DNA from 3 places in the Paenibacillus sp. SRL342 genome. Region 1 is predicted to be linked to each of the others. Evidence: predicted binding sites of a transcription regulator. Region 1 holds the regulator's gene; each other region holds the start of a gene.
What was found. Region 1 encodes Rex, which represses fermentation and respiration genes when NADH is low (regulators of the CRP and FNR family bind a similar motif). Its sites were predicted from a motif close to TTGTGAAATATTTCACAA; they were not measured.

Region 1 (10,129 bases):
ATCAACGTTTTCCCTGTCCCTGGAGGGCCCGTCAGCAAGATCCCTTTTAACGGGCGAATCCCGAACTTCCGGATTTCTTCATGTTTGATCAGAAAGTCAAGCGCTTCACGCAATTCCTGCTTGGCACTGTCCTGTCCGCCAATTTCTTCAAAAGTAAGCTTGGAAGGTCCTTTTTTCTTACGTTTACGTTCCTGTGCAGCGCCTACTGTAATCCCGCCACGCATTTGCATCATGAACAGCAGACCACCGACAACCGCCGCCGCAATAAGAATCGGAACAATATTAACACCAGTAAACGCAAGGAAAATAATCAACACAGGAAAAAATCCGATGGCAACTTCTTTTGTCCATTTAGGCATTAGGCCACACTCCTATCTGACCGGGCACACGCGGCAGAATTATAAACTTGCTAGCATCTCCGTCACTGAGACTGACATATACATTGTTGTCATCCATAGCTGTATTCACTTTAATCCCGTTCGTCGCCATCTTCGACAACGTTGGTGTAATTTCGGTGTACTGCTTGTTCTCCATCGCCTGGGCTACGGTAAACATGGCATCACCCCACCAGTTCTCAAGCGCCTCGTTGGAATGATCCACAACATCCAGCTTTAACGAGCGTGAACCAATCACCGTCTGTCCTTCTTTGTGAATATATTGTACCAGTCTGCCCAAATCAACATCAGGTTGCAGATCCAGTTTCAATTGTACGTCATTGCGGTTAATAGTTAATTGAACGTCATTGACTCCATCGTACTGGGTAACCATCTTTTCAATCGGATTCTGCACGGCCACCTGACGATATACAAACCAACCTCCAAACAACACAACGGCTGAAATGACGGCAGTTAAAGCAATAGGCAATACTTTTAGCTTCAAGTGAATTACCCCTCCCAGATTTTGGCCTAACCTACTGGCTTATTGGTATATACGAATATGTGCACATTGACTCCTGCGATAATTTCGACAGGTTTATTTGTTTTGAATGTAACTTTGAGTACATATCTGAGTATATCACATCGTATATACAATTTCGAAGGCGAAAATATGAATAAATTATTAATTTTAACTATTTAAATCAAAAATGTTTACAGACAACACAAAGAACCGGTTCAGTCGGATATCCGTCTGCCGGTTCTTTCATTTCTTTAAATTCTCTAGTTATGTCACTCTATTTGTTCTAGCTGTTCGGGAGGGTGTAGACCAGGTCCACCTGTTCTCCGTTGCTAAAACGATAAAAGCGATAGTGGTTATGCGTACCGTCTTTATAATACACTTGCCACACATATATTCCATTCACAACTCCGGGCATGATTCGCTTAATCTCACCGGCAGGAACTTCAGAACTGAAGCGATTGCGGATCTGCGCTTCGGACATGCCATTCTGCAGCAGCTCACTGTGTACAGCGTTTGCACCCTTAGCCGGTTGATTGTTTGCATCGAATTTAACCCAGACCATAACATCCTGGTTATCCTTATTTTTGCCGATCAGGGTCCAGTAGATATTGTCAGAGCCTTCTTTGTCTCCCCAGATGTACTTGCGCAATTCATCATAGGATGTAATGCCCAGTTGCTTCTGTGCTGCCTCTATAGCGAGCGCTTCTTCCTTGCGCTGGTCCTGCGTGACATAGACGTAATAACGCTGAAGTCCAAACAGAATCAGAACCAGTGCAAGTAGCGAAATCCATATCCACTTCTTTTTTTTCTTCAAAAGCCGAACTTCCTTTCCCTATGATGCTGTCCTGCAATTAACGAGCAAGCAGACCATCAAATGCCAATTGAGACTCACGCAAAATACGTTCTTCATCCAGCGTCAGACATTCGCCATGTTTCACCACTTGTTTTCCATCCACCCATACGTGCTCAACATCTTTGGCAGAAGCCGAGTAGATCGTATGTGAGATCAGGTCTGTATGTGGATAGAAATGTGCCTGTTCAATATCAAGGGCGATAAAATCAGCCTTCATGCCGACCTGAAGCGCTCCGGTATTGTTCAAGAAGATGGATTTGGCACCATATAACGTTCCGAGTAGTAACGCTTCGCCTGCCGGTACTGCCGTCGGGTCACCAGATACACCTTTGTGGATCAATGCAGCCAGTCTCATTTCCTCGAACATATCCAGGTTGTTGTTGCTTGCTGGTCCGTCTGTTCCGAGTGACACGGTAACTCCTGCTTTCAGCATCGCAGGTACCCGCGCAACACCGGAAGCGAGTTTCAGGTTACTTCCCGGGTTATGGGATACAGCCACATCATGACGGGCCAGAATCTCAATCTCTTCATCATTCAGATGCACCGCATGTGCAACCAGGGATGGACGGGAGAAAAATCCCAGTTTCTCTAGATGTGCCACAGGACGCAGTCCATAATCAGCCACGTTCTGCTCCACCTCACGAAGCGTTTCAGACATATGTGTATGGAGAGGAAGGTTTAGGTCATTCGCGACCTGTACAAGCTTCTCTATGTAGTCAGGAGGGCATGTATATGGGGCATGTGGCGAGATTACGGTTGTAATACGACCATCTGCCTGTCCATTCCACTCACGTGCAAACGCTGCCGACTCCTCCAGCTTCCGCAATTGCTCTTCTTTCGAGCACAGCCCGATTACACCACGTGCCAGTGCTGCTCTAACGCCGGATTGCTCCACAACTTTGGCCACTTGATCCATGTGATCATACATGTCCAGGAAAGCTGTAGTTCCGCCTTTCAACATTTCAAGCACCGATAGCGAGGTTCCCCAATATACATCTTCTGAAGTCATTTTCGCTTCCATCGGCCACATTTTTTCCTGCAACCATACTTGCAATGCAAGATCGTCTCCGTGCCCTCTGAGCAACGACATCGCTGCATGACCATGCGTATTGATCAGACCCGGCAGGAAGAACAGTCCTTTTCCATCTACCTTGGTACTATTTTTGTCTTCATCCGGCAATGTCTCACCAATATGCACAATCTTGTCATTCTCAACAACCATGTATCCTTGGACCACGTTCCATGTTGTGCCGCCTTCATTAACGGCAAATTTGCCGTTGTGGATTACCCATCTATTTGTTGTCATCTTCCTCGTCGTCCTTTCCAGTCTCCAAGTAATAGGCCAAACTAAGCAGATCCGTTGTAAAGTCAGCATGGTGAATGCGGATATGCGGCGGTGTTTTTAGAATTGTTGGTGCAAAATTAAGGATCGCTTCGATTCCGGATTCAATAAGCTGATCGGCTACATTTTGGGCTTCCGTATCCGGAACCGTGATAATTCCGATGCGGATGTTATCCGTTTTAACCGCTTCCGTCAATTCATCCATTGGTTTTACCGTCAAACTGTTGATTTGACTACCAATCTTCGGTCCATATGCATCAAATACAGCAACAATCTTCATGTTGTCTTTCAGATATGCGTTGTAGTTGGACAAGGCTTGACCTAGATTACCCGCGCCTACCAGAGCTACATTAATTTGCTGATCGATCTTGAGAATGTGACGAATTTTCTCGATCAGATAGGATACATCATACCCGATCCCTTTACGACCAAAATCACCGAAGTAAGCCAGGTCTTTACGAATTTGGGCCGGATTCAGATCCAGCCTCTGTCCAAGCTCTTGAGAAGAAACAGTAGCCACCTCACGCTGATGCAACTCGTTCAAATAACGCAAGTATACAGGCAGACGTCGTACCACCGCTTCCGAAATTTTATCCGATTTCATTCTTGCTCCCCCTTACCAAGACCACGATAAAATAATAGATGAAAAGATGAGCATTCTGTATAAACTCAAAGATAAACGTGACATTTTATACAGAATGCTCCTTGTAATTTAGGTTATAAGTTCTTACGTGCAACTGCTTTAATCGGATACGGAAATATCTAATAAAGTTTAACGCCAAACAATAGTGTCATGCAATGATGTAACGAACAAAACAACCATTATTTTTGTTCATTAGCAGGTTTTTCCAACCACTCGGTAATTCGTGGAACCATCTGCTCCGTGAGCATGTGTTCCATTTTGGGACCAGGTAATGAATATAAAAAGAATTTACCATAGTACGCTTCAATCACCCGTGTATCATAAACAATGACAATTCCTCTGTCCTTCGCTGTACGCACCAACCGGCCAAATCCCTGTTTGAAACGAATGACCGCTTGCGGCACGGACAGTTTCATGAACGGATTTTTCTTCTGTTCCTGAAGCAGCTCACTCTTGGCTTCCACCAACGGATGATTCGGTGGCTGGAAAGGCAGTCGAACAATAGCGAGACAGGTTAGGGCCTCTCCCGGGATATCTACACCCTCCCAGAAGCTGCTTGTGCCCAAAAGTACCGTTGCTTTGGCATCTTGGAACCTGCGAGTCAATTTGGAACGACTTCCACTGTCAACGCCTTGCCCAAGCAACGAGATGTCGTTACCAGACAGTGCCTCCTTCAGCGGATCATAGACCTGTCGCAGCATCTTGTATGAAGTAAACAGAACCATCATGCGTCCACGCGTAGCAATTGCCGTCTCTGCGAGTGATTGCACCAGCATATTAACAAAGTGCGCATCACCCACACTTCCCTTCACACTCGGGAAATCACGCGGAATCACCAGAAGTGCCTGATCGCGATAGTTGAAAGGTGATGGCAGCATCGACGTTAACAGCCGATTATTCTCGGAAGCTTCCTGCAAGCCAAGCTGTTCAATCATGAACTGGAATGACTTATCCACAGAGAGCGTAGCCGATGTAAGCACAACACTTTTCTTTTTGTCAAAAAACAAATCCTTAAGCTGTGCACTGACATCTACAGGTACGGCATACAGCTGGAGAGATTTACTGCGGAACTGGCCGCTAGCTTCCATCCAGTATACCGTTTTGGCATCATCCATGCGCATGAAGAAACGAAGATTCTCCTTCAATGTGGTCAGATCTTTCAACAATCCTGTAATGTCCGTGATCAGACTATCCGATTGATAATCATCCTGATCCTCTTTCACCTCAAGCAGCAATTTGTCCCCTTTGCGAACCAAATCACCCAGAGTCACATAGATCTGGTTCTCCAGATCCTGCAGCTCCTCCCATTTTGCCGGTTTCTGAGATGCTTTCAGACGCAGTGAAAATTGCCCCGTCTCTCCCGGTGAAGCATCACTTCGTTCAGGCAACAGACCGAACAAGGCATCGCTCATACGATCCCACAGTTCCTTGACCTCAACAGCCAGCGGGAACATCTGATCCACCATGGAGCCCCATTGCACTGAATTTTCATGCCCGGATAACTGGGAACGAAGCATAGGCAGCTGACCATTACGACTGTCTTTAAATAGGCGGGTCAGTGTATGAACCAAGGTGAAATATTTCATATGCATTCCAAGATGTTTACCAGCGACATCCTCCAGATGATGTGCCTCATCGATCACAAGACTCTCATAGGCTGGCAGCAGCTGATGCGCGGCTTTCACATCCGTAAATAATTTGGAGTGATTGGTGATTACGATATCAGACAACCCTGCTTCATGTTTGGCACGATGGTAGAAACATTTGCGGAACCATGGACAGGATCTTCCCAGACATGATTCGGATTCACTCTGTACGGTCTCCCAGAAGTCCCCTCCGCGTCCGCTAAGGTTAAGCTCCTCATCATCTCCGGTTTCGGTCTGCGTAAGCCAGACAATCATCTGAGCTGCTGTGAAATAATCCTCTTTAGGTGTGGCGAATTCACGTTTATTGATTTTGTGTTCAAATTTGCGCAGGCACAGGTAATGTCCACGCCCTTTGAAGACAGCAGCTTTAAACGGGAACGGAACCACTTGGGTCAGCATCGGAATGTCTCGCTCTCTCAATTGCTCCTGCAGATTGATTGTATGCGTGCTAACCATAACTTTCTGTTCTTGCTTCACACTTTCGTAAATAGCAGGCAAGAGATAACCCAGAGATTTACCAGTGCCTGTTCCTGCTTCGATCAAGAGATGTTTCTCTTCATCCAGGGCTTGCCTTACACTGCTGAACATCTGAGTCTGCGCTTCACGCTCTTCGTAATGATCCAGTGTATCCTTCAGGTTCTCCCGAACCTGGTCCATAAACTGTTCGAAGCTTACACCATCAAGGGGGTTAGCCTCCCGCTCATCGCGTGGTGCACCAATATCGGTCCAATCACTTACATTAAGAGCAAGCTGACGATAATAGGTATGTCCGTCCAGATCCTGAATCGGCTCTGCTTCCTTCTCACTGCGCATTCCGTCCAAGAACCAACCCAAGTCACTGTCTTCTGGTGCAAACAGGTCACTGAGGCGCTGAATCGTTATGAGCGGTAATTCCTTTAACTCATCCAGACACTTGAGAAGCACATAGGCTGTCGCCAGTGCATCACTGTCTGCCTGGTGAGGGCGGTCATGTTGAAATCCAAATTCGGAAGACACATAACCGAGTTGATAAGAACCCAGTGATGGGAATGTAATCTTCAGAAAATCAATCGTGTCCAGAATGCGGCCAGTGAACGGCAAATAACCGCAACGGTCGAGAGCATTCTGCAAAAAGTGAAAATCAAAAGCGACGTTGTGTCCAACAAGCACCACATCATTAAGCAGCGGAACCATCTCCATCATCATCTCTTCGAGTGAAGGAGCGTCCGCCACATCTTCATCGGTAATACCCGTTAACCCCGAAATAAACGGGGGAATCGGTACACCAGGGTTCACATAAGAACTATATATTTGAGTTATGCTGTAGTCATGATCTATGATGGCAAGTCCGGCCTGTATAATCTCACCGTCGGACTGCGTGCCGGTTGTTTCGAAATCCAATACGGCAAATTTCATTGCAATGTACGGTCCCTTCCATTCCAGTCTATGTTACAGCATAGCAAAAAAAAGGGGATTTGAAAATTAACTGACAAAAAAGCGGTGTCCCCGCCGCTATGCCAAAGGAGGGAACACCGTTTTTTGTCGCCGAATTCCCGCTTAATGAAGGGTCGTCAGCTGATTAGCATATTGCAATTTTCCCCTGTTCAACCTGCAAGCTTCCATGTTGTACAGTGGTTCGGTCAATGTCGGGTCATACTGAAGGGCCTGTGCAAAGAGTGAACATGCAGCTTCGGGATTCGCAAGCTTGGCTTGAATACAGCCCAGGGCGTTACATACAAGCCCTTTTAAGCGAGGCGAACCCTTAAGATACATGATCTGCTGCAAATGTGTCCCGGCTTCCGCCATTTGTTCCAGATTCAGATACGCGAGCGCCAGGTAAAAACGAGTCAATGCACTCTCCGGATGGTCGGTCACAACCCGGGAGAACTGCATGATCGCCTGCGGATACATCTGTAATTTGAAATAGCCCTGACCTCGACTGAAACATTCCAGATGGAGTTCAGGCAGAGCGGTAACAGCTTCCTGTTCCGGTTCAAGGGAAGCAGGCTTATCCATCTCCCGCTCCCTCACCTGGCTCATCTTTTCTTCAAACATCAGCCATTCATCCAGCATTCCGTCACTCATCCGCTTAAGCAAATTCCACTTTTGCAGCAATTCCTGTTTGTTCAGGCCTTCAGCGGAAGGATAGCTCTTGATAATTTCATCTAACATGTCGTTCATTTCTGCGAAAACATGCTGGAACATCGATGCATCCCCACCCTTGAAAAAATGGATTAGTGCAGTGACCTGTACTCATTTTTTGCTTCAAGGTCCGATTTCATTCTCCTTACCAGTCGATTACATAATTGTTGCGTGGACTTCCTGTTTCATCGTTTGTACAGGTTTATTCTGTCCATCTACAAATACAACGGTTGGTTTGTGAGTATTTGCCTCTTCTTGCGACATCATGGCGTAAGAAATGATAATGACGTTATCTCCAGGCTGCACCAGACGTGCAGCTGCGCCGTTAAGACATATGACCCCGCTTCCGCGCGGCCCTGGAATCACATAAGTTTCCAGACGTGCACCATTGTTGTTGTTCACAATTTGCACTTTTTCGTTTTCCATCAAGTCGGATGTTTCCATCAAGTCTTCATCTATGGTAATGCTACCCACATAGTTCAAATTGGCTTCCGTTACCGTAGCCCGGTGGATTTTGGATTTCATCAGTGTTCTAAACATGGGACAGTACCTCCGATTTTTGCAACCTTATATTGTCAATCAATCTTGTTTTTCCAAATTTCACCGCAAGTGCGATGAGCAGATCGTCACGTCCTTGAACTTCTTCCTGATCTGCGAGCGGCTCCAGACTTGGAAAAGCCTGAATCTCGGCGTAGTCGATAACAGCAAGCGGTGAACTTGCAATCTGCTCGCGCAGAATACGACGGATATCTGCGGCGTTTATAGCTACACCTTTATCTGCCGCTTCTTGAGCTGCACACAGTGCCTTCGACAGAACTAAAGCCTGATTACGCTGTTCTGCGTTAAGATAGACATTACGTGAACTGAGGGCAAGACCATCCTCTTCGCGAACAATCGGACAAGGTACAATTTCTACAGGCATATTCAAATCATTCACCATCTGTTGAATGACCGCAACCTGCTGAGCATCTTTCATTCCAAAAAATGCACGCTGTGGCTGTACAATGTTAAACAGTTTGGAGACTACGGTCGTTACCCCGTCAAAATGCCCCGGACGGGAAGCGCCACATAGGCGCTCCGTCAGTTTGGAGACAGATACCGTCGTTTGCGTTGCCTGTGGATACATCTCTTCAACAGAGGGAATAAATACGATATCCACTCCTTGTGAACGTGCTGTCTCCACATCTCTGGCTTCATCCCGCGGATAGCTGTCAAAATCTTCATTAGGTCCAAATTGAATTGGATTAACAAATATGGTTAATACCACGATATCGCTCTGTTGTCTGGCTGCCTGCATCAAGCTTGCATGACCTTGATGAAGATAACCCATTGTTGGTACCAGACCTACAACGGACGCACTGGACCGAATCGCTTGACGCTTCAAGCTTAGTTCCTGTCTTAACTCTGCGATTGTCCGTAATACTTTCATGAGTTATTCCCCACCTTTTCCTTGCGTTGTCCGCCGTACAGTTGATCCAGAACACCATCCGCAGCATTGAATACATGCTCTTCGGCCGGGAACGAACGATCTTTCACTTCTTTTACGTAAGCTTCGATACTGGTTCTGATTAATGTACCCACATCTCCATAGGTTTTGACAAAACGTTTGGGCGTATACGGAGAGGCGTATTGAACAACATCATGGAATACCAGTACCTGACCATCACAGCCTCGTCCTGCTCCAATTCCTATAGTAGGGATGGACAGTTCCTCCGAGATCGCCCGTGCAACTTCTTCCGTAACCAGTTCAAGCACAATGCCAAACGCGCCTGCAGCTTCCAAGGCTTTGGCTTCGTCCATCAGACGTTTTGCATCCGCTGCATCCTTGCCCTGAATACGGTAACCACCAATCTGATTAACCGATTGAGGTGTAAGTCCTATATGTCCAAGAACAGGCACGCCTGCTTGCACGACTGCTCTGACGGTGTCTGCTATCTCAACTCCGCCTTCCATTTTAACCGCATGGGCATGCCCCTCTTGCATCAGTCGACGTACACCCTTAAGCGTCTCATCCACGCTGCCATGATAAGTCATAAAAGGCATATCAGCCACAATAAACGTCTTCTCAGCACCGCGCACTACGGAACGTGTGTGGTACACCATGTCGTCGATGGTTACCGGAAGCGTCGAATTATAACCCAGTACTACATTACCAAGTGAGTCACCAACCAGGATCAGATCGATACCTGCTTCCTCTGCGAGGAGCGCTGTTGGATAATCATAAGCCGTGATCATGGTAAGTGGCACGCCATCCTGCTTATATTTTTTCATTTTCACAATATTCAACGCTTGTTTGTTCGCCATTTTCTCTCATGGCTCCTTTCTTCTTTTCAAATAAACGCAACAAAAAAAACCTTTTAGTTTTCCACTAAAAAGTCCCGAAAAGTCAAAAAAGAGTCACTTGCGATCGTCCCTTCTGTCTCGGTCCTCTTCGGCTCAGAGCAGAATCCAACAACTCACTTAAACGTATTTCATTCTTGCACTGCGGTCTGCTTATATAAAACCATTCAAGCAGAACAAAGGTTACTGTTACGGGAGTGCAATTCGGTCTGCATTAGCCGATATCGCCTCACGAACACAGTATACCAAAGTTCTGCTCAAACTTCACGTCTTATGTTCATTTTACC
Region 2 (10,129 bases), 2.3 Mb from region 1:
ACGGATGGGAGATGCCGCAGGCTGCATCAAGGACCACATCGTCCGGACGTGCAAACCGCCGGGCCCATTCATATTCGTAGGGACGGCTCCACCATGCCGGATGCAGCGGGAAGACCAATGTGTCCGTTTTAGGATCACTTTGCCGAATGTATCTTGATTCCATGAATTCCGTTGCCTTGGGCATATCCCTCATCCCCGAATTCCCTCCTTCAATCCTGTCTCTGCCAAAAAAGATTCCAACACCGTGCTCCACCGGCTCCGCCACCTGGCGAGATCATAGGACAGTGCAGTCTCGCGCGCATAGATTCCCAGTCGTTCTCGCTCGGCCCGATCCTGTACAAGGCGTACCAGTGCAGCGGTTAGTTCCTGCTCACCAGGAGGTACCAGCAGCCCATTAAAACCATCCTGAATCAGATCATTCAATCCGCCAACATTGGAGGCAATTACCGGAAGTCCACAGCTCATCGCTTCCAGACAGGCATAGGAGGTGCCTTCCGAGAACACGGTGGGAATTACGGCGATATCTGCCTGATGGTAGGCCGCTCGAATATCACGGAAATCATACGTGCGCTGGTTAATTCGCTCCGCATGTGGATGAGTACGATGCCAGTAACGGAAGACTCTCCCGACCGTACTGCCTTCGACCAGTTCCCCGGCAAATTCAATCTCCAGATCCGGAAAGGCTCCAAGAAGTTTATCTGCTGCCAGCATCATTGGGATAATACCCCGTTCCATGCTGATGCGGCGCGGATAGATAATGCGAATCGGGCGGGGAGAGGTCACACGGGCATCCACAGTTTTCCTTTCAACCTGTCCCTGAATCGGACCATTAACCTGATACTCAGCATCTGCTTCTACCAGAATCTCCGTAGCCCAATCCGTTGAATTCCGGTGGTTATGAGCAAACCTATACGTTTCGCCATCTGCCTCAGCTTCGTCCCGTTTCGATAACTGTAAATGGAAATCTACCGTTTCTTTCCCCTCTGGTTCTTGATCGCTATCTGTATCCCTACCTCCGTCTCCGTTAGCCTTACCATTGTTCGCTCCATCACGACCCATTCCACCCTTACCTTCTACAGCTTGCACCCCTGATATAACTGCACCAACATTCTCTTCATGACTCGCCAGATCATGCTTCCATGCGACAAGCCATTCGTCTTCCTGTTTCTGCTCCAAGGTCCGTGTTGGTGGGGCTGGTGTGAAATAGGACGTATCCACTGCGTTGGGAATCAGGACAACCTGCCTTGGATCAGTATAGGTGCACGCAGCCCGGCAAAAGGTCTGGAAATGAGAATCCACGGATACAATGCGCACGAGTCCATCCAGAGCCAGTTGAATATGTTCCGCGACTTGTTGTTTGGTCTCCAGTGGCAGTCCGGGACGATCCCAGTTAATGCCGTGACAGATGCCAAGACTGCCTGGTTTGTAGGTGATGGGTTGCCACAGACAGCTGGCATAGATCACGGGACCGCGCGCTGCGGCTGCCATCCGGTCAAAGGCTTCCGGTACATTATCCATGTCGTACGAATAACCAAATACGTCAATCTGCTCCGTCCGAGTCTGGAATGCTTCAAAATAGGACAGCTGATGAACTTCGGGAATATGCCCGAGTCCTCGGATGACACTGCACAGATCCAGAATGTAGCGTTCCAGTCCACCACCAAATACACGACCGAATTCCCGGTTGTACCCGTCGGTGAAACTATGTGTCAGAATACTCACCACGCCCATCTCACGGTCCCTCCTTCCAGGGAATCAGCCGAGGTTCCGGATCGAGAATAGACTCGTAATGTGCAAGATTACCCCACTCACCGCTAGGATCAATGCGCTTGTAACGCAAATATTTACGAACCCGGTCCTCCAGACTGCCTGCCCAGCCGAGATGCTGAACCTTCAATTCCGTGCTGACTCCAGGCAATACAGTGCAGGACAAGGGAAGACGGGGAACATGATGATTCTGTTGTGGATAAAAATAAGGATATCCAGGCATATACCGTACAAGTGAAGCGGTATGCCGTTTGTGCAGAGACCAGAGATCATCTTCCCGGTAGTGGGTCCGGCCGCCCCACATATCGTAGAAACGGAATGCAAACCAGTCTGCATACTCCTGATTAATCAGAGTGCGTATGGCTTTCTTGGCCTCTGAGCTGTACAGCTCATCCGCATCAACCGAGAGCAACCAGTCGGGACATGTTCCCGCCGCCGCTTGCCACAAGGTGTTGCGAAGGCGCCATTCCTCGGCGAATAGCGGTTTCTCCAATACCTCCAGACGGACCACCTTTGGGTAGGCTTTGCATATGTCCGGTGTTCCGTCTGTGCTGGCATCGTCCACAATCACGATCTCGTCCACGAACTCACTCAGATCATGCAATACTTCTTCAAGGTATCGGCCACGTTCATTGCGAACCTGGAGCATGGCGGTGAGCTTGTTGCCTTTGCTTTTGCGAACCCGGCGAATGGAGAAGGGTTCTTTGAATACGCTTGTTTCCTCCTCTACGGAAGTAGTGTCCTGTTCGAATTGACCTTGTGTGTCGCCCCAGTGATGCACTTGGCTTCGGGAGCCATGTGATGGTTGTGCATGATCCGGCGTGTGATCGCCATTTTCCAATACGTTTATATGTGTTCGATCCACTGTTTCCGTTGGCGTGAAAGTGGTTTCGGTTCGGATATCCCTGTGCACCATTGGCCCATTCAACTGTTGTCTACGCTTCTTCGGGTCCAGCATCATGGCACCTCCCCAAGCAATTGCTGTACAGCATGATCCAACAGCTCCAGCTCCACAATCCGGGCCAGCGCTTCTTCATCCTCCAATGCTGTCTCAAGGAAATGTCGGACGGCCCCGTGTCTTTCCCCTCGCAGAGCCAGTGCGCTGCCGGATAATTGCTGATAATCCCGGCGACTGGCATCATCCTGAATATCGACTGCATGCACCAGAGCCAGTGCATCTTCCACACGTCCAGTCTCCTGGAAGATGCGGAATTTCCAATGTCTCGCGGTTTCTCCGCCAAGTTCGTCCAGGATACGCAGGGCATTTCCGTAATCATCGTTCATGCGCAGTAGTTCCGCTCGTACAAGTTGATCTTCTCCCGCCTCAAGCCAGCGACATAACTGTTCATAATGATGGCGTTCCTGTTCGTCGGCTGCACTGATTCCATACACCCGCAGGGCGTCCTCCAACTTGCCGGACCGGGCATGAATGGCAGACAGGAATCGATAGTGGGAGACTACACAGTCACTGCGACCATTCATGACCGCATGGGTGAAGGACTCTTGCAACGAATGGACGGCCCGCGGATCCTCAAGCAGATACTCATAGGCTGCCAGCAAAAAGGATATCGTCTCATGTGCACCTGCTTTGGCTCGGAGCTGTCGGTAGAAGTCGGCACGTACACTGCATTGAAGCAGGGTGCCGCTATCCAGCGTTCCTGACAGGATCTGCCGCAGCGCATGCAGGAAGAACAGTTCGTAGTCCCGGAGAGGGATTTCGAGATCATCCTTTTGCATCATACCCGCGGGTGTAGGGTCTTCTCCGCCCAGCCAGATGGCGCGTACGCCTTGGAATAACAGCTTCAAATACCGTGTTTCGGAGGAGGTACCTACCAGATCGGCGATGCCGACCAGTTTGGAAATACTGCTCTCCCATAGCGGAGATTCTGCTTCGTTTCCAGCAGGCTCAGGGAGCAGGGCAATACATAGCTCAGGCTCCAGCGAAGCCGTAGCCATTAGCCAGTAGGGATGGGCGACTACGGCTACGGTGCGAGGTTCCAGCAATAGCTGCTTGGCTTCAGGGAGGGAGATGACGGTAATGACCGGAGGTACATCTTCTGATTGCGTCAGGCTGCTGACATAGTAGACCTCTCCTTCGATCGACAGCAATGCAGCAATATCGGGGTAGGGAAAGGATGACCAGCCCCCTTTGCGAGGGAAGAGAACATATCGGACAGGGGACTGTGTTGTACTGGCCTTATCCAGGCTGACTTCGGAGTCTTCACCTGGTAATGGCGCAGGTTTTTCCATGAATAGTTCACCTCACCTTGACTGTAATATGGTGCGTCATTCACTCTGCATGTACTTCATGCTTTCACTTCATATGTAAAGCCCTCACGGTACTTCGCATGATATGCCTGAGACTAACATATGGGCATTCCGTCCCAAACATGAGTATCTTCCATGAATAGATGCAGTTGGCAAGCTGTGATAATAGGCTGAATTTTATCTTTTATGTGACCAGGATCACTTTTTTTTGCGCTAGAGACGAAGATTGTGATAATTCTCACATGTATAAAATAGGTAATCTGGCACAATACGTTCATCAACGTATTTGGCGGACAGACAGCGAAGGTGCAGCTTCAATGCCAAATACGCATACTGCGAAGTGAACAGAAAGAAGGGGTAACGGTATGGATCCGATTATGTTATCGCGTATCCAATATGCACTTACAACGATTTTCCATTTCTTTTTTGTGCCGCTATCCATAGGTCTTGTACTGTTGGTTGCGATCATGGAGACGTTGTACGTTGTTAAGGGTAAGGAGATCTACAAAACGATGGCCAAGTTCTGGGGCAAGCTGTTCCTGATTAACTTTGCCGTCGGGGTAGTCACAGGTATTTTGCAAGAGTTCCAGTTTGGCATGAACTGGTCCGAGTACTCTCGGTTCGTGGGGGACGTCTTCGGTGCGCCACTGGCCATTGAAGCGTTACTCGCGTTTTTTATGGAGTCTACATTTATTGGGTTGTGGATATTCGGATGGGATCGTTTATCCAAAAAAGTGCATCTGGCCTGCATCTGGCTGGTTTTTGTCGGCACATTCCTGTCCGCGCTGTGGATTCTGGCAGCCAATTCATTTATGCAGCATCCTGTCGGGTTTGAGATCAACAACGGCCGAGCCGAGATGAATGATTTCTTTGCACTTATCACGAATGGTCAGCTTCTCGTCGAGTTCCCACATACAATCTTTGGGGCATTGATGACAGGGGCCTTCGTGGTAACCGGGATCAGTGCTTACAAATTGATGAAAAAGCAGGATGTGGAGATCTTTCGCAAATCGTATAATATCGCGATCATTATCGCGCTTATTTCCTCGTTTGGTGTAGCTTTCTCCGGACATTTCCAGGCGCAATATCTGGTGGAGACACAGCCGATGAAGATGGCAGCGAGTGAGGGCACATGGACAACGACAGAAGATCCGGCCCCATGGACGGTGGTCGCTTTTATTGATTCGGATAAACAGGAGAACACGGGTGAGATCAAAATCCCTGGATTGCTCAGTTACCTGTCTTACAGCAAGTTCTCCGGTAGTGTCAAAGGCATGAAGGAGCTCCAGGCCGAGTATGAGCAGACGTATGGACCGGGGGACTACATCCCGCCGGTACGTACAACGTTCTGGAGTTTCCGCATTATGATTGCAGCCGGTGGATTGATGATTGCACTGGCGCTATACGGTACGTTTCTGGCCATGCGTAAGAAGCTGGAGGTCGCTGGAAATTGGTTTATGCGTCTGATGGTATTTGCCATATCTTTGCCGTTTATCGCCAATACGTCAGGTTGGATCATGACCGAGGTTGGAAGACAGCCATGGACGGTATTTGGTTATATGACTACCGAAGCCGGGGTCTCGCCGAACGTATCCGCAGGAATGATCCTGTTCTCGACCATCGCTTTTACCGCTGCGTATACGGTTCTCGGAATCGTGATGGTATACCTGTTCGTACGTGAGATCAAAGCAGGACCGTTTGCGGTCGAGAAGCCAGAAGATCACGATGAATCGGCCGATCCGTTCGGCGTGGATGGAGGTTATTCCGTTGTCACTAAGTGAGTTATGGTTTTTGCTGATTGCCGTATTGTTTGTCGGTTTCTTCTTTTTGGAAGGTTTTGATTTTGGTGTGGGGATGTCTACAGGCATTATTGCCAAAACAGACCGCGAACGCCGGACCCTGATCAACTCGATCGGTCCGTTCTGGGATGGTAATGAAGTATGGCTGATTACGGCAGGGGGCGCGATGTTTGCTGCCTTCCCGCACTGGTATGCCACGTTGTTCAGTGGTTTTTACCTGCCACTTGTGGTGGTGTTACTCGCCTTGATTGGCCGCGGAGTTGCTTTCGAATTCCGCAGTAAAATGAAACAGCAGCGCTGGCGCAAAACATGGGACATCATCATTGTTGTCTCCAGCGCGCTCTTGCCTTTCCTGTTCGGCGTGGTCTTTGCCACGTTGATGAAAGGTCTGCCCATTGATGGGGAGATGCAGTTGCGTGCAGGATTCCTCGATATCGTTAATCCGTACACCGTAATTGGCGGCTTGAGCGTAACCCTGCTGTGTCTGGTGCATGGATTGCTGTTTGCATCACTACGGACAGTAGGTGATCTCAGAGAGCGTGCCTTGAAGACAGCACAAAAATTGATGCTGCCGCTGGCTGCACTACTCGCTGTTTACGCGTTAATGACGTATTTCATGACCGATGTGTTCGCCGTACGCGGCTGGGCTCTTTGGATCATGGTTGTACTTGGCGCAGTCTCGCTTGCACTTGCCGCATACTTTGTCCGTCAGAAGCGTGAAGGCTGGGCTTTTGGTATGACAGGGGCAGTGATTGCAATTGCCTTTGCCTCGGTCTTTATCGGACTTTTCCCAAGAGTGATGGTGAGTTCCTTTGGGGCGGCGTATGACCTGACTGTATACAATGCCGCATCGGGAGCGTATTCATTGAAAGTAATGACCATTGTAGCTTGCACATTGCTGCCGTTTGTTCTCGGTTATCAGATCTGGAGTTATTATATCTTCCGCAAACGCCTGAACGAGCAGCACCACCTGGAGTACTGATATGGGACGGGGGCTGATGAAGCTGCCGGGCATCCGGCCTGTAATCGCGCTGGCATCAGCGCTGGTACTGTTGCAGGCGATGACGATCATTATGCAAGCCAAATGGCTGGCACAGGCCATCACGGCATTGTTTGAAGGTTCATCCGTAACGGAGCAGTACCCGGTACTACTGCTGTTCCTGGCTGCTTTTGCCGCCCGCTATGCCCTATCTTTCTGGTTACAACTCGTGACCTCAAGATATGCGGAGAGAACGGGAACCGATCTGCGCAGACAGATGGTGGAGCAGTGGTTCAGGCTTGGACCGCGTTATGCCAAGACGGAGGGCACAGGCCATCTGGTTACGCTGGCACGTGAGGGCACAGCCCAATACAAGACCTATCTGGAACTGTTCATTCCTCGCATGCTGGGCATAGGATTCACACCCATCGTCATTCTGCTGTATGTGTTCAAGCTGGATCTGATGTCCGGGGTTATTCTGATGCTGACACTCCCAATCCTGATTGTGTTCATGATTCTGATTGGCCTCGCAGCGCAGCGGAAGATAGACGGACAATTCAGATCCTACAAAGCACTCGCTAACCATTTTGTTGATACCCTGCGTGGTCTGGAGACGCTGAAAACATTGGGACAAAGCAAAACACACGAAGGGTCCATTCTGCGGGTCAGTCAGCGGTATTGGAAAGCGACGATGTCTACCTTGCGCATGGCCTTTCTTTCTTCGTTTGCCCTCGACTTCTTCACCATGCTGTCCGTTGCTTCCGTAGCAGTTGGTCTGGGATTACGTCTGACGGAGGGGCATATGCTGCTCGGCCCTGCTTTGACGGTACTGATTCTGGCATCCGAATATTTCCTGCCTGTACGTATGCTCGGCGCTGATTATCATGCCACATTGGACGGTAAGGAAGCCGGAGCGGCCATTAATCAGGTGATTGAACGGGGGAAAGCTGCTGAACGGAAACAGAAAGAAGCCTATGCAAATGTTGTTGCACATCCGGTTAGGGAAGAGGACGAAGCTGGATCTGCACCATCATTATCTTCGGGTAATAGGAAAGCTGCTACTTCGACCATACGTGTCATGTTGAATGATAAAACGGCTGCGGGACATTTTGCTCCTGATCCTGCTTCTGTTTCTACTACTCCTGAGCTTGTTTCTTCCTCTTCCTTAGTGTTCTCTTGGAATGAGAATAGCAGGTTGGCACTAACGGATGTACAGGTACGGCATGATGATGAAGGTCCTTATTCGCTAAAGGATGTCACATTTCAGATCACGGGTCTTGGCAAAATTGGTATTATTGGCGCCAGCGGAGCAGGCAAGTCCACGTTGATTGATGTATTGGCTGGATTTCAGCTTCCTACTTCAGGCCAAGTATTAGCCAACGGACAGCCTGTGACACAGGATCTGCTTGAATCCTGGCGAAGACAGACGGCAGCCATTCCGCAGCATCCGTATATTTTCAGCGGAAGTCTAGCGGATAACGTTCGTTTCTACATGCCGGAGGCATCAGATACGGAAGTGGCGAAGGCCATTAGCGCAGCTGGATTAACCAAGCTACTGTCTTCATTATCCGGTGGGCTGCATGAGCTCATTGGGGCTGGTGGCAGACAGCTCAGTGGTGGGCAGGAGCAACGGGTGGCGCTGGCAAGAGCTTTGCTTAGTAAACGAAACATCCTGCTGCTCGATGAACCGACAGCACATCTGGATGTGGAAACGGAGTATGAACTGAAACAGACGATGCTGCCGCTATTTGAAGGAAAACTTGTATTTTTGGCTACCCATCGTCTGCATTGGATGCCACATATGGATCGAATTATTGTCATGGATGGCGGCACAGTGGCAGAGACGGGAACACATCAGGAGTTACTGGCACGACAAGGTGTATATTATCAGATGATTCAGGCCCAGATGGAGGCGATATAAAATGAAGTCCGGATATGAGCATATGGAGACCGTCCGTAACGAAAAAGAAAAAAATAGCTGGATTGCTCCGTATGTGGCACAGTACCGCTGGAGATTCATTGCAGTCATTGCGCTGGGTACATGGGCTGCCTTGTGTGCGGTACTGCTGCTGTTCACCTCCGGATTTCTGATCTCCAAGTCTGCGCTGCGTCCTGAAAATATTCTAATGGTGTATGTACCCATTGTTGGTGTACGTGCATTTGGGATATTCCGCGCTGTCTTTCGATATATCGAGCGATTGGCAGGACATGATGCCGTACTGCGGGTGTTGGCCGACCAACGGGTGAAATTATATCGCATTCTGGAGCCACAGGCTCTGTTCCTGCGCTCTCGTATGCAGACCGGAGATGTGCTTGGAGCACTCGCCGATGATGTGGAGCGGCTGCAGGATATCTATCTGCGTACAGTCTTCCCCGCCGTTACCGCGCTCGTGATGTACGGTGGGGCTGTGATTGCCTTTGGCAGTGTGGATCTGGGATTTGCGGTGTGGATGGGTTTGTATATGTTATTTCTCGTTGCCGTGTTACCTGCGATCTCTCTGAAAGTGACGTGGAAATGGCGTGTACGGCTGAAAAAGGAAAACAGCATGTTGTATACCCGTCTGACTGACGGTGTGCTTGGACTGGGAGATTGGCTTGCAAGTGGACGAGCAGCAGAATTTGTTCAGCAGCAGGAAGAGGCAGAAGAACAGGTCGACACAGTTCGTCACAAGTTGCGGCGTTGGATACGCTGGCGTGATCTGATGGCCCAGTGCGTCATTGGCCTGCTGGTGGTATCGGTTACGTTATGGGCCGGAAATGCCGCTTCTGTCGGACAATTGCCTGCCGTGATGATTGCTGCTTTTGTGCTGGTACTATTTCCGCTCACGGAAACACTTCTGCCTGTAGGGGATGCGGTGGAGCATCTTCCACAGTACCGGGAATCACTGGACCGCTTGAAACAGCTGGAAGGGAAAGAGCATCTTCCGTTGCAGAATGGAGCCGGTGATGCGGATGGAACGGGCGACTCAATCTCTGTAGTAAAAAACGGCAACGTGATGGCTGGACAGACATCGGAGTCCTTGCCAGCTGCGAATGCTATTCCGGACAGACGAATTCGTCTTCGCATTCCACCGAAACTCAGAGCAGACATCGAGATTAATCGCGTAAGTTACCGTTATGCAGCAGATGATTCTTACGCTGTACAGGATGTGTCTCTTCATCTGCCACAAGGCAAACGTCTGGCTATCCTTGGACGAAGCGGCGGCGGCAAATCGACATTGTTGAAACTCATTCAGGGGGCTTTGCTTCCGTCTGCGGGGAAAGTTCTGATCAATAATATGTCTGTGCAGACCTTGGGTGAAAGTGTCACTGATGT
Region 3 (10,129 bases), 180 kb from region 1:
AACGGGCTGCGGAGTGAAGTATTCATAGTCAGCCTCCTTCAGTCACTTCAACGATCGCAGTTTCGACTTGAATTGGTTTATTCCACGGAAGCGTTTGCTTCCTCTTGCACCTTTTGCAGCTCTTCTGCCATTTTCTCTGGCGTGGTCTGACCACCAATCAACTTCTGAATCTGCAGATTGCTGATCTCTGTCGTCACATCGGCCTGAACGAGTGCATCAAATGCCGGGAACGACGTCTTGGACGCATTAAGCACGGCCACAATTTCTTTCATCAGATCATCGGTAATGCTATCTGTCAGCACTTTCTCATCCAGCTTCATGGCCGGCAACACACCGTCTTCCACAAGGCCGCGGATCTGCATATCTTCATTGTAGAAATTTTTGATAAAAGCTTTCACTGCTTCCAGCTTCTGCGGATCGTCTGCCACGGATGCGGAGAAACCGTATCCATTGTTCACATCACGCATCAATGACGTCTGATCGCCTGCTCCGTTCTCTACCGGAGGCATATTGAAGAATCCAACCTTGCCAATGAGTGATTCGCCACTCTGACCTTCCTTGAATACAGATGATTTCCATGTTCCGTCATACATTAATATTGCTTCGCCGCTCGTAAATTGCGTGGTATATTCGGCATACTCGAAGCCCAGCTCACCTTTTTTGAAGTAACCCTTATCGACCCATTCCTTATGCTTGGCAAAACCTTGCACGACACCCGAGTCGGTCCATTTCGCTTCACCTGTTGCAAACTTTGCAGTAATCTCCGGCCCGGCATACCGGGACCACAGATGATTGGTTAACATGAGCGGTACCCAGCCTGCCTTGGATGCAGAAGCAAGCGGCACTTTGCCATCGGCCTTGATCTCGGCCAGTATATTGTCCAGTTCAGCCATGGTGGTTGGGGCTTTCCATCCTTTTTGTTCAAAGTACTCTTTATTGTAGAAAAAACCTTCGCCCGAACCGCCAATCGGCAATCCATATACCTGGCCTTCATACGTAAATGGTTCAAGGGATGTGAACTGGTCTTGAATGCCCAGCTCTTGCAGGATCGGAGTCAGATCAAGCAGCATACCTTCTTTGGCATAAACTTTGGAATCCGGGCTGCCAAACAGTTCAAATATATCCGGCGGGTTGCCTGCAGCCATCTCTCCACGAAGCTTCTCCTTCCGATTCACATCGGATTCGACACCATCCAGCGTAAAAGTCAGGTTGGGTATTTCACCTTCAACTTTGTCCACAACATCCTGCAGGATGGCCAGTCGTTTCTGTTTGTCAGCCCCTACTTGAGTGTGGCGGAGAAGCATCTCAATCGGTTCCTTACTTGTCTCCTCCATAGGTGTATTGCCTGCGCCTTGCTGTGGCTCGTTACTTGAGCTTGCACATCCCGCCAAAGTCCATGAAGTGATAAGCAATAATGAAAGCAGTAATGTCATTCTTTTTTTCATCTGGTTGACCCTCCTCAAGATATTGAGCTTTTGGCTTTACACTCTGATTATAAAAAGCCGGAGCTTACATCGTAAGGATGACAATTCATCAATGGAGGGATAAAATCCTTCACTGGACCAATAATCTTGCATTTACAATGGATAACAGCAAAAAAACAGCCCCTGCGAAACATGTTCGCAAGGACTGCTTGGGTTGAAATATAAGTTGAACTTAAAAATAATTACACTTGCCACTCCGATGACAGAACAACCTTCCGATCGCTGTTATCCCCAGATTATTTTTAATTCACTTATACAAAGGTGAAAATCTGGGGATAAAGGCGAACGCTCCGCTTCTTCAGCTTATTTCTGTCCTCTTCGTTCTCGTGTAAAAAATTAGTTCAAATTATATAGATCCTGTATATAACTGTAGTTACTTACCTGAACAAGCCACGCCAGCCGTTTCCTGGCGACCTTGTTCGATCAGGCGATACGCCCGCTCCACTTCTTCTTCACTTGGTGAAGGAACTCCATCCAGTGGATATACTTTACCGAGCGCTTCCCATTTGTAGATCCCCATCTGATGGTATGGAAGAATTTCGAACTTTTCGACGCCATTCAATGTTCCAATAAACCGTCCGAGGTTAAGCAGATCCTCTTCCTCGTTATGAATGCCAGGCACATACACGTGACGTATCCACATTTTCCGACCTTGCTCCGATAACCACTTGGCCGTTTTCAACGTTCTCTCGTTGGATTTGCCTGTCAACTTGATGTGTTTCTCATCATCAATATGTTTGAGGTCCAGCAGTACCAGGTCTGTGTGATCCAACAGATCGTGAATCCGCTCCGGTTCGTTAAACCCATTGCTGTCCAGCGTCGTATGCAATCCCCAACGCCGCTTTACTTCCTTGAAGATTTCGGCTACAAAGTGAGCCTGTAACGTTGGTTCTCCGCCAGATATCGTGAGTCCGCCTCCAGAGCTGCGGTAGTAGGATAGATACGGCTCAATTTCAGCCAGTACCTCCTCTAGCGTCATTTCTTTTCCACCATCCAGCGCCCATGTATCAGGGTTGTGGCAATACTGACATTTGAGTAGACATCCTTGCATAAAAAGCACAAAGCGGATGCCTGGGCCGTCAACCGTCCCGAAAGTTTCGAGTGAATGAATATGTCCGTTAACCATGCTGCCTCTTCCTTTCTGTATCCGCATCCGCTGTGCGTTTAATATGATTTGGAATATCTTGCTCTAGCGGTCTTCTACTTGCAAATTAATTACATCGAGCCATGGAACGTACGGTTGATGACATCCAACTGTTGTTCACGAGTCAGTTTAATGAAGTTAACCGCATATCCGGATACCCGTATAGTCAATTGTGGATAGTTTTCCGGGTGATCCATCGCATCAATCAATTGCTGACGATCAAATACGTTAACGTTCAGGTGATGAGCGTTTTGACCAAAGTAACCGTCCATCATCGCAGTCAGATTGGATTTACGTGTAGTCTCCTCTTTACCCAATGCTTTTGGCACGATGGAGAAGGTGTTGGAAATACCATCAAGACTGTGTTCATAAGGCAATTTGGCTACAGAGCCAAGGGATGCCAGTGCACCTTTTTTGTCACGACCATGCATTGGGTTTGCGCCTGGAGCAAATGGTTCACCTGCTTTACGACCATCCGGTGTAGTCCCTGTTTTCTTACCGTATACCACGTTGGAAGTGATCGTCAGAACAGATTGTGTTGGAACTGCGTTACGGTAAGCTTTGTGTTTGCGAATCATACCCATGAAGTTCTCGACCAGTTCAACAGCAATGCTGTCAACGCTGTCTTCATTGTTACCGTAACAAGGGAAGTCTCCTTCGATTTCAAAATCAACTGCGATGCCTTGTTCATTACGAATTGGTTTTACTTTGGCATATTTGATTGCACTCAGTGAATCTGCTGTAACCGACAGACCAGCGATACCACAAGCCATCGTACGTACAATGTCACGGTCATGCAATGCCATCTCGATACGTTCATAGCTGTATTTATCATGCATGTAGTGAATGACGTTGAGGGTGTTCATGTACAGCTTCGCCAGCCACTCCATCATTGGTTTGAAGCGTTTCATAACCTCATTGTAATCCAGTACTTCGCTAGTGATGGCAGGATACTCAGGTCCAACTTGTGCTCCGGATTTCTCGTCACGACCACCGTTGATCGCATACAGGAGAGCTTTAGCCAGGTTGGCACGAGCGCCGAAGAATTGCATTTGTTTCCCGATCTTCATAGCCGACACACAGCATGCAATACCGTAATCGTCACCGTAGATCGGACGCATCAGATCATCATTCTCATACTGGATTGAGCTGGTTTCGATGGATACTTTGCTGCAATAATCTTTGAAAGCTTCTGGAAGTTTCGTGGACCATAGTACAGTCAGGTTCGGCTCTGGTGCAGGACCCAAGTTGTGCAGTGTATGCAGGAAACGGAAACTGTTTTTGGTTACACGTGTTTCGCCATTCACGGACATACCACCGATGGACTCAGTCACCCATGTTGGATCTCCACTGAACAGTTCGTTGTAATCCGGTGTACGCAGGAATTTGACGATCCGCAGTTTCATTACAAAATGGTCAACCAATTCCTGAGCCTGTTCTTCGGACAAAATCCCTTCTTGCAGGTCACGTTCAATGTAGATATCCAGGAAAGAAGATACACGTCCGAGTGACATCGCAGCACCGTTCTGTTCTTTGATCGCAGCCAGATAACCGAAGTACAACCATTGGAATGCTTCTTTTGCTGTTGTCGCTGGCAAGGAAATATCGAACCCGTGCATATCGCCCAATTGTTTCAATTCTTGCAATGCACGAATCTGCTCAGACAATTCTTCCCGCAGACGAATCACATCTTCATCGATAACATCAACTTCGAGTGCATTCAGTTCACCTTTTTTGTTACGAATCAAGAAGTCTACCCCGTACAAAGCTACACGACGATAGTCACCGATAATCCGGCCACGGCCGTAAGCATCTGGCAGACCTGTAATAATCCCTGCTTTACGTGCTGCACGCATATCGGAAGTATAAGCATCGAATACACCCTGGTTGTGTGTTTTGCGAATGTTCGTAAATATATCAATGACGCCTTGAGGCAATTCGAAGCCGTATGCTTCACATGCATCAATCATCATCCGGATTCCGCCTGTTGGTTGAATGGAACGTTTGAACGGAGCATCGGTCTGAACGCCGACAATCTGCTCTTTGGATTGATCCAGATAACCGGGTTGGTGAGAAACAATAGTCGCTGGTGTGTTTACATCAACGTCAAGGACACCGCCGTTATCCCGTTCTTTTTTGGTCAGATCAGATACGATATCCCACAATTCTTTGGTATTCTGGGTTGCACCTGCGAGAAATGCTTCGTCACCGTAATACGGAGACAAGTTGTGTGCCAGAAAATCATTCACATCTACGGATTTGGTCCATGTTCCTTTGGTAAAGTTTCTCCAGCCTGTTTGTTGTTTGACATCTTTTTCAATCACCGACATCGTAATCCCTCCACTAATTTGGATTTCTGGACACATAACATCTTGCTTCATTCGTAGCATTGTGTGCCCAGAGCCGCGATTAATGTGAATTGTTTCACATAAACCGGAACATGTTCTCTCTACTTGGGAACCGGAACCGCGGGATGAATGTTTTTCTTACATTTTCAGTATACGACTTGGGGCTTTCATCATCTGTGATTTTTGTCACAAAGTCAGTGAACTAACTCACTCCACCTGCGCTGTGTCCCATTGAAATTGAAACTTTACACAGGATCACTGCGTGGCAGAACAACCTTCCAATCGCTGTTATCCCCAGATTTTTTTGATTCCCTTTTGAAAAGGGAAAATCCGGGGATAAAGGCGAACGCTTCGCTTTTTCAGGTTATTTCTGCCCCTCCGTTGTCGTGTAAAGGGTTCGTTCAAACGGCCCCATCACGGGTTCCGTGTAACCTCTTTGAGAACCCCTTTGCTCCTCTACGCTCGGAGCAAACCAAATCTTAAAATACTCCTGAAAAACAGATGCTTTGCTCTGCTGTTTTTCTGCCCACTCCGTTATTGTGTGAACATCTGGCTCAAACAGCCACCTCACGGATTCCGTGTACCTCTATAGAACCTTTTACTCCTCTATGCTCGGAGCAAATTAAATCTTAGAATAAAACCTGAAAAACAGATGCTCGCTCTTCTGTTTTTCTGCCCTCTCGTTATTGTGTGAACATCTGGCTCAAACAGCCACGTCACGGATTCCGTGTAACCTCTCTAGAACCCTTTGCTCCTCTATGCTCGGAGCAAACCAAATCTTAGAATAACCCCTGAAAAACAGATGCTTTGCTCTTCTGTTTTTCTGCCCTCTCGTTATTGTGTGAAAGACGGCAATCGGGGCTCCCCATTTGGGGAACCCTGATCTTCTTGCCGTAAGGCACGCGTCGTTCTAAGTTTATTATTCAAACTTTCCGTAGAAAGCGTTGCGGTATACATCAGCCAGTTCAGTTACCAGCGGTAACTTCGGATTGGCGGTTGTACATTGGTCTTCGAAGGCACGGTCTGCCAGATAATCTACATGTGCTTCAAAGTCTTTGGCATCAAAGCCGATTTCCTGGAACGATTCTTCAATGCCTAATGTTTTGTTCAGGTTACGAATGGCGTTGATGAGACTGGTTACGCCTTCTTCTGTCGTACGAGCAGGCAATCCCAAGATGCGGGCGATTTCGGCATACCGCTCATCCGCTACAAAGTGCGAATATTTCGGGAATGATGCAAATTTGGTCGGTTTTTTCGCGTTGTAACGAATGACGTGTGGCATCAGAATCGCATTGGTGCGTCCGTGTGCGGTGTGATACTGACCGCCCCATTTGTGCGCCAAGCTGTGGTTAATGCCCAGGAATGCGTTGGCAAACGCCATACCTGCAATCGTGGAAGCATTATGCATTTTCTCACGTGCCAGTTTATCTCCTTGCAGTGCCGATTGCTCCAGGTATTGGAACACCAGTTGAATGGCTTTGATCGCAAGTCCGTCCGTGTAATCATTTGCCATAACAGATACATAAGCTTCAATCGCATGCGTCAGTACGTCCATACCTGTATCGGCAACAGCTGTTTTAGGCAGGGAGTATACAAACTCCGGATCAACAATCGCTACGTCTGGTGTCAGCTCATAGTCGGCCAATGGATATTTGGTGTTACCTTGATTTTTGTCTGTGATAACAGCGAACGAGGTCACTTCAGAACCTGTACCGGATGTGGTTGGAATCGCTACAAATTTCGCTTTTACGCCGAGACGTGGATATTTGTAGATCCGTTTGCGGATATCCATGAATTTTTGTTTCAGGTCGTTGAAGTCCGTGTCTGGGTATTCATAGAACAACCACATGGCTTTGGCAGCATCCATCGGTGATCCACCGCCGAGTGCGATAATGCAGTCTGGTTGGAAGCGGCGCATCATTTCGGTTCCGCGGTCTACCGTTGTTGTGGATGGATCTGGCTCAACATCGGAGAATACTTCGATCGCTACTGGCATTTGGCGTTGACGCAGATAGTGTTCTACCTTTTCAACATATCCAAGCTTCACCATCATGGCATCCGTAATAATCGCTACACGTGTGATGTCAGGCATTTTGGCAAGATACTGCGTTGCCCCTTTTTCGAAATAGACTTTGTTCGGCACTTTGAACCATTGCATATTCACGGTACGGCGAGCCACCCTTTTCACATTGATTAAGTTCACAGCGGTTACGTTGGAAGAAGTCGAGTTACGTCCGTATGATCCGCATCCCAGTGTCAATGACGGCATGTTTGTGTTGTAGATATCCCCGATGGCACCGTGTGTGGATGGTGAGTTCACAATAATCCGTCCAGTTTGCAGACGATCTGCGAATTTGCCAATCACTTCTTCATTTGTGGAGTGGATAACCGAGGAGTGACCCATGCCGCCAAAAGCAACCACTTCTGCTGCACGTTCAATTCCCTCTGCTGCCGTTTTAACTTTGTAACAAGCCAGTACCGGGCTTAATTTCTCAGCCGACAATGGGAATTTTGTACCTACCCCTTCAATCTCGGCCACGAGAATTTTGGTGCCTGCTGGAACTTCAATACCGCACAATTTCGCAATGCTTACCGCAGATTGACCAACAATCGCCGGGTTCACCGCACATTTCTCGGCATTAATCGCACCCGCTGTCAATTTTGCTGCTTCATCTTTGTTAACAAAGTAACAGCCGTTCGCAATCATTTTTTTCTTCACTTGATCAAAGATCGGTTCTTCAATGATGACCGCTTGTTCAGAAGCACAGATCATGCCGTTATCGAAAGACTTCGACAGGATCAAATCCGTTACTGCCTGATTGATATCCGCGCTTTTCTCGATGAAGCAAGGTACGTTACCCGGTCCTACGCCCAGTGCAGGTTTACCACAGCTGTACGCTGCACGTACCATGCCTGATCCGCCTGTTGCCAGAATGAGAGCCACATCATTGTGATTCATCAGTTCGTTTGTACGATCCATGGAAGGATCATCAATCCATTGAATACAATCTGCTGGTGCACCATGTTTCACAGCCGCTTCCAGCAGGATTTTGGCAGCTTCCCGGCTACAATTCTGTGCAGATGGGTGGAAACCAAAGATGATCGGGTTACGCGTCTTGATGGAGATCAGTGCTTTAAACATCGTCGTTGATGTTGGATTGGTAACGGGTGTAATCCCCATAATAATGCCGACCGGCTCCGCAATTTTCTGGAAGCTCTCATATTCGTTATCTTCAATCACACCTACGGTTTTGTCATACTTGATGCTGTGGTACACATATTCTGTTGCAAATATATTTTTGGTGATCTTATCCTCATATACTCCGCGGCCTGTTTCTTCTACGGCCATCTTAGCGAGCATCATGTGTTTATCCAGACCCGCAAGCGCCATCGCTTGCACAATCCGGTCAATCTGCTTCTGGTCCATCTTCATGAATGCAGCGTGTGCTTTATTCGCTTTGTCGATTAACGTTTGAATATACTGACCTGCTGTCGGTTCTTTTGCTGGGGCGACTTCGTTCTTTACAGCCATCTCCCTCATCCTCCTAAAGGTTCGTATTAGTTTGTCTCTCTCGTTTACATTCACATCGTAACATGACAATAAACTTAATTATGTGATTTTTTTCACAAAGTATAACAAATTTAATTTAAGTTTTGTAGTGTCCTTCATACGACCATTTTCACTTCCTATTTAAAATATAGGGCTGTAAAATTCATCCTCCCCATTAAAAGTGAATTTTATCACAATGTTTGAAATTTCGTCATTTTTGCCCCCTTTCCTTCCCCCTCAAACGGTAAGATTAGGTATATACTGAACTTAAAAATTGAACCACCGCAATTTGTACCGTCCTTCTTCCCGGCCGAGATGACCCTGATCAGGACGGCAACGGTTTGCGGCGAACCTCGGAGGCTACTGCTTATTACAGAAGGTCGTCCGATGGACACAAAGGGGAGATAGACTTATGAGAGAACTAACAACTGTACTAGAAAAGCGCGGTAATACCAACTGTTTCTCGGAAGCAAATTTCAACCATCTGTTGGTTACCATGAAAGATAGAACCTATCCGGAAGGTACACATCTGTACTGGGAAGGCGATATCTCTGACAAACTTTATTATATGAAACGGGGTCGTGCCCAGATCACCAAATCCACGGATGAAGGCAAGGAACTGATCATGTACATGTATCAATCCGGTGATATGATTGGGCAGGCTGATCCCTTCTTTGGCTCTAAACACAGCTTCTCTGCGGAAGTATTAGAGGATAGTGAGATCGGTGTACTGGAGCATAAAGACCTGGAGATGTTAATATGCCAGCATTGTGACTTTGCGATCGACTTTATGAAATGGATGGGCATCCACCACCGGTTGACACAGACCAAATTCCGGGATCTCATGTTATACGGCAAACCGGGTGCACTCTGCTCCACCCTCATTCGGTTGTCGAATTCGTATGGTGAGCCTCATGGAGAGCATGTCATTATTCACAAAAAAATTACCCACACGGATCTGTCCAATATGATTGGAGCCACTCGTGAAAGTGTAAACCGCATGTTAAGCGACCTGCGTAAGAAAGATGGGATTGAATATGACAATGGCATGATTGTCATCAAAGATCTGAAGATGCTGCAAGGGATCTGTCACTGTGAGCTTTGCCCGAACGAGATCTGTCGTATTTAATATTTGACTATGCAATCGGAAATTGCTTATATATTTCAATGAAAAAAGCCCATCTCTCTAAAAAGAGATTGGGCTTCTTGGTATACTTAGGATGCATTGGTCAATTCAAGCTTTACCGCATCACGTGGATTCAATTTCATGTCGAGGCCATTTTCCATTAATTCTTTGTCATTCACCATAATGACCCACCGCTCATTCATACGAGGCGTGACATTCTCGACCGAAACGACAAATTTGTTATTCTCCGACATTCTTACAATGCCGCTGGACTTCAACACATCGCGAACTGTGCACTCCTGAACATAGACGCCAGCATATTGACGATTAAGAGTTGGCATAATGTTTCCACCGCTAACCTTGAGTAACGTTGTCTGATATGCAACGCCATCCCCCCCACTGTCAGCGGCTTTCACGTAAATGATCACTTCATCTTTGGCATGAAGCTCCATGTCCCAATCTTCCTGCTCAATATCC

Region 2: the regulator Rex is predicted to act here: its motif matches at 4,262-4,279, upstream of AC4E8D_RS30070 (cytochrome ubiquinol oxidase subunit I).
Region 3: the regulator Rex is predicted to act here: its motif matches at 5,041-5,058, upstream of pflB (formate C-acetyltransferase).

What each region holds. Positions count from the first base shown of each region.
Region 1 is NZ_OZ481790.1:4,480,963-4,491,091, forward strand. It holds gene AC4E8D_RS19605 (AAA family ATPase) at 1-359, opposite strand, end outside; gene AC4E8D_RS19610 (hypothetical protein) at 352-879, opposite strand; gene AC4E8D_RS19615 (DUF5590 domain-containing protein) at 1,181-1,711, opposite strand; gene AC4E8D_RS19620 (amidohydrolase) at 1,749-3,056, opposite strand; gene AC4E8D_RS19625 (redox-sensing transcriptional repressor Rex) at 3,043-3,696, opposite strand; gene dinG (ATP-dependent DNA helicase DinG) at 3,915-6,776, opposite strand; gene AC4E8D_RS19635 (tetratricopeptide repeat protein) at 6,918-7,541, opposite strand; gene panD (aspartate 1-decarboxylase) at 7,659-8,042, opposite strand; gene panC (pantoate--beta-alanine ligase) at 8,035-8,931, opposite strand; gene panB (3-methyl-2-oxobutanoate hydroxymethyltransferase) at 8,928-9,806, opposite strand.
Region 2 is NZ_OZ481790.1:6,777,121-6,787,249, reverse strand. It holds gene AC4E8D_RS30090 (class I SAM-dependent methyltransferase) at 1-193, opposite strand, end outside; gene AC4E8D_RS30085 (glycosyltransferase family 4 protein) at 190-1,731, opposite strand; gene AC4E8D_RS30080 (glycosyltransferase) at 1,733-2,728, opposite strand; gene AC4E8D_RS30075 (hypothetical protein) at 2,725-4,017, opposite strand; gene AC4E8D_RS30070 (cytochrome ubiquinol oxidase subunit I) at 4,401-5,816, shown strand; gene cydB (cytochrome d ubiquinol oxidase subunit II) at 5,761-6,816, shown strand; gene cydD (thiol reductant ABC exporter subunit CydD) at 6,818-8,734, shown strand; gene cydC (thiol reductant ABC exporter subunit CydC) at 8,736-10,129, shown strand, end outside.
Region 3 is NZ_OZ481790.1:4,660,485-4,670,613, forward strand. It holds gene AC4E8D_RS20530 (carbohydrate ABC transporter permease) at 1-26, opposite strand, end outside; gene AC4E8D_RS20535 (extracellular solute-binding protein) at 78-1,445, opposite strand; gene pflA (pyruvate formate-lyase-activating protein) at 1,858-2,610, opposite strand; gene pflB (formate C-acetyltransferase) at 2,700-4,958, opposite strand; gene adhE (bifunctional acetaldehyde-CoA/alcohol dehydrogenase) at 5,896-8,508, opposite strand; gene AC4E8D_RS20555 (Crp/Fnr family transcriptional regulator) at 8,939-9,655, shown strand; gene AC4E8D_RS20560 (hypothetical protein) at 9,742-10,129, opposite strand, start outside.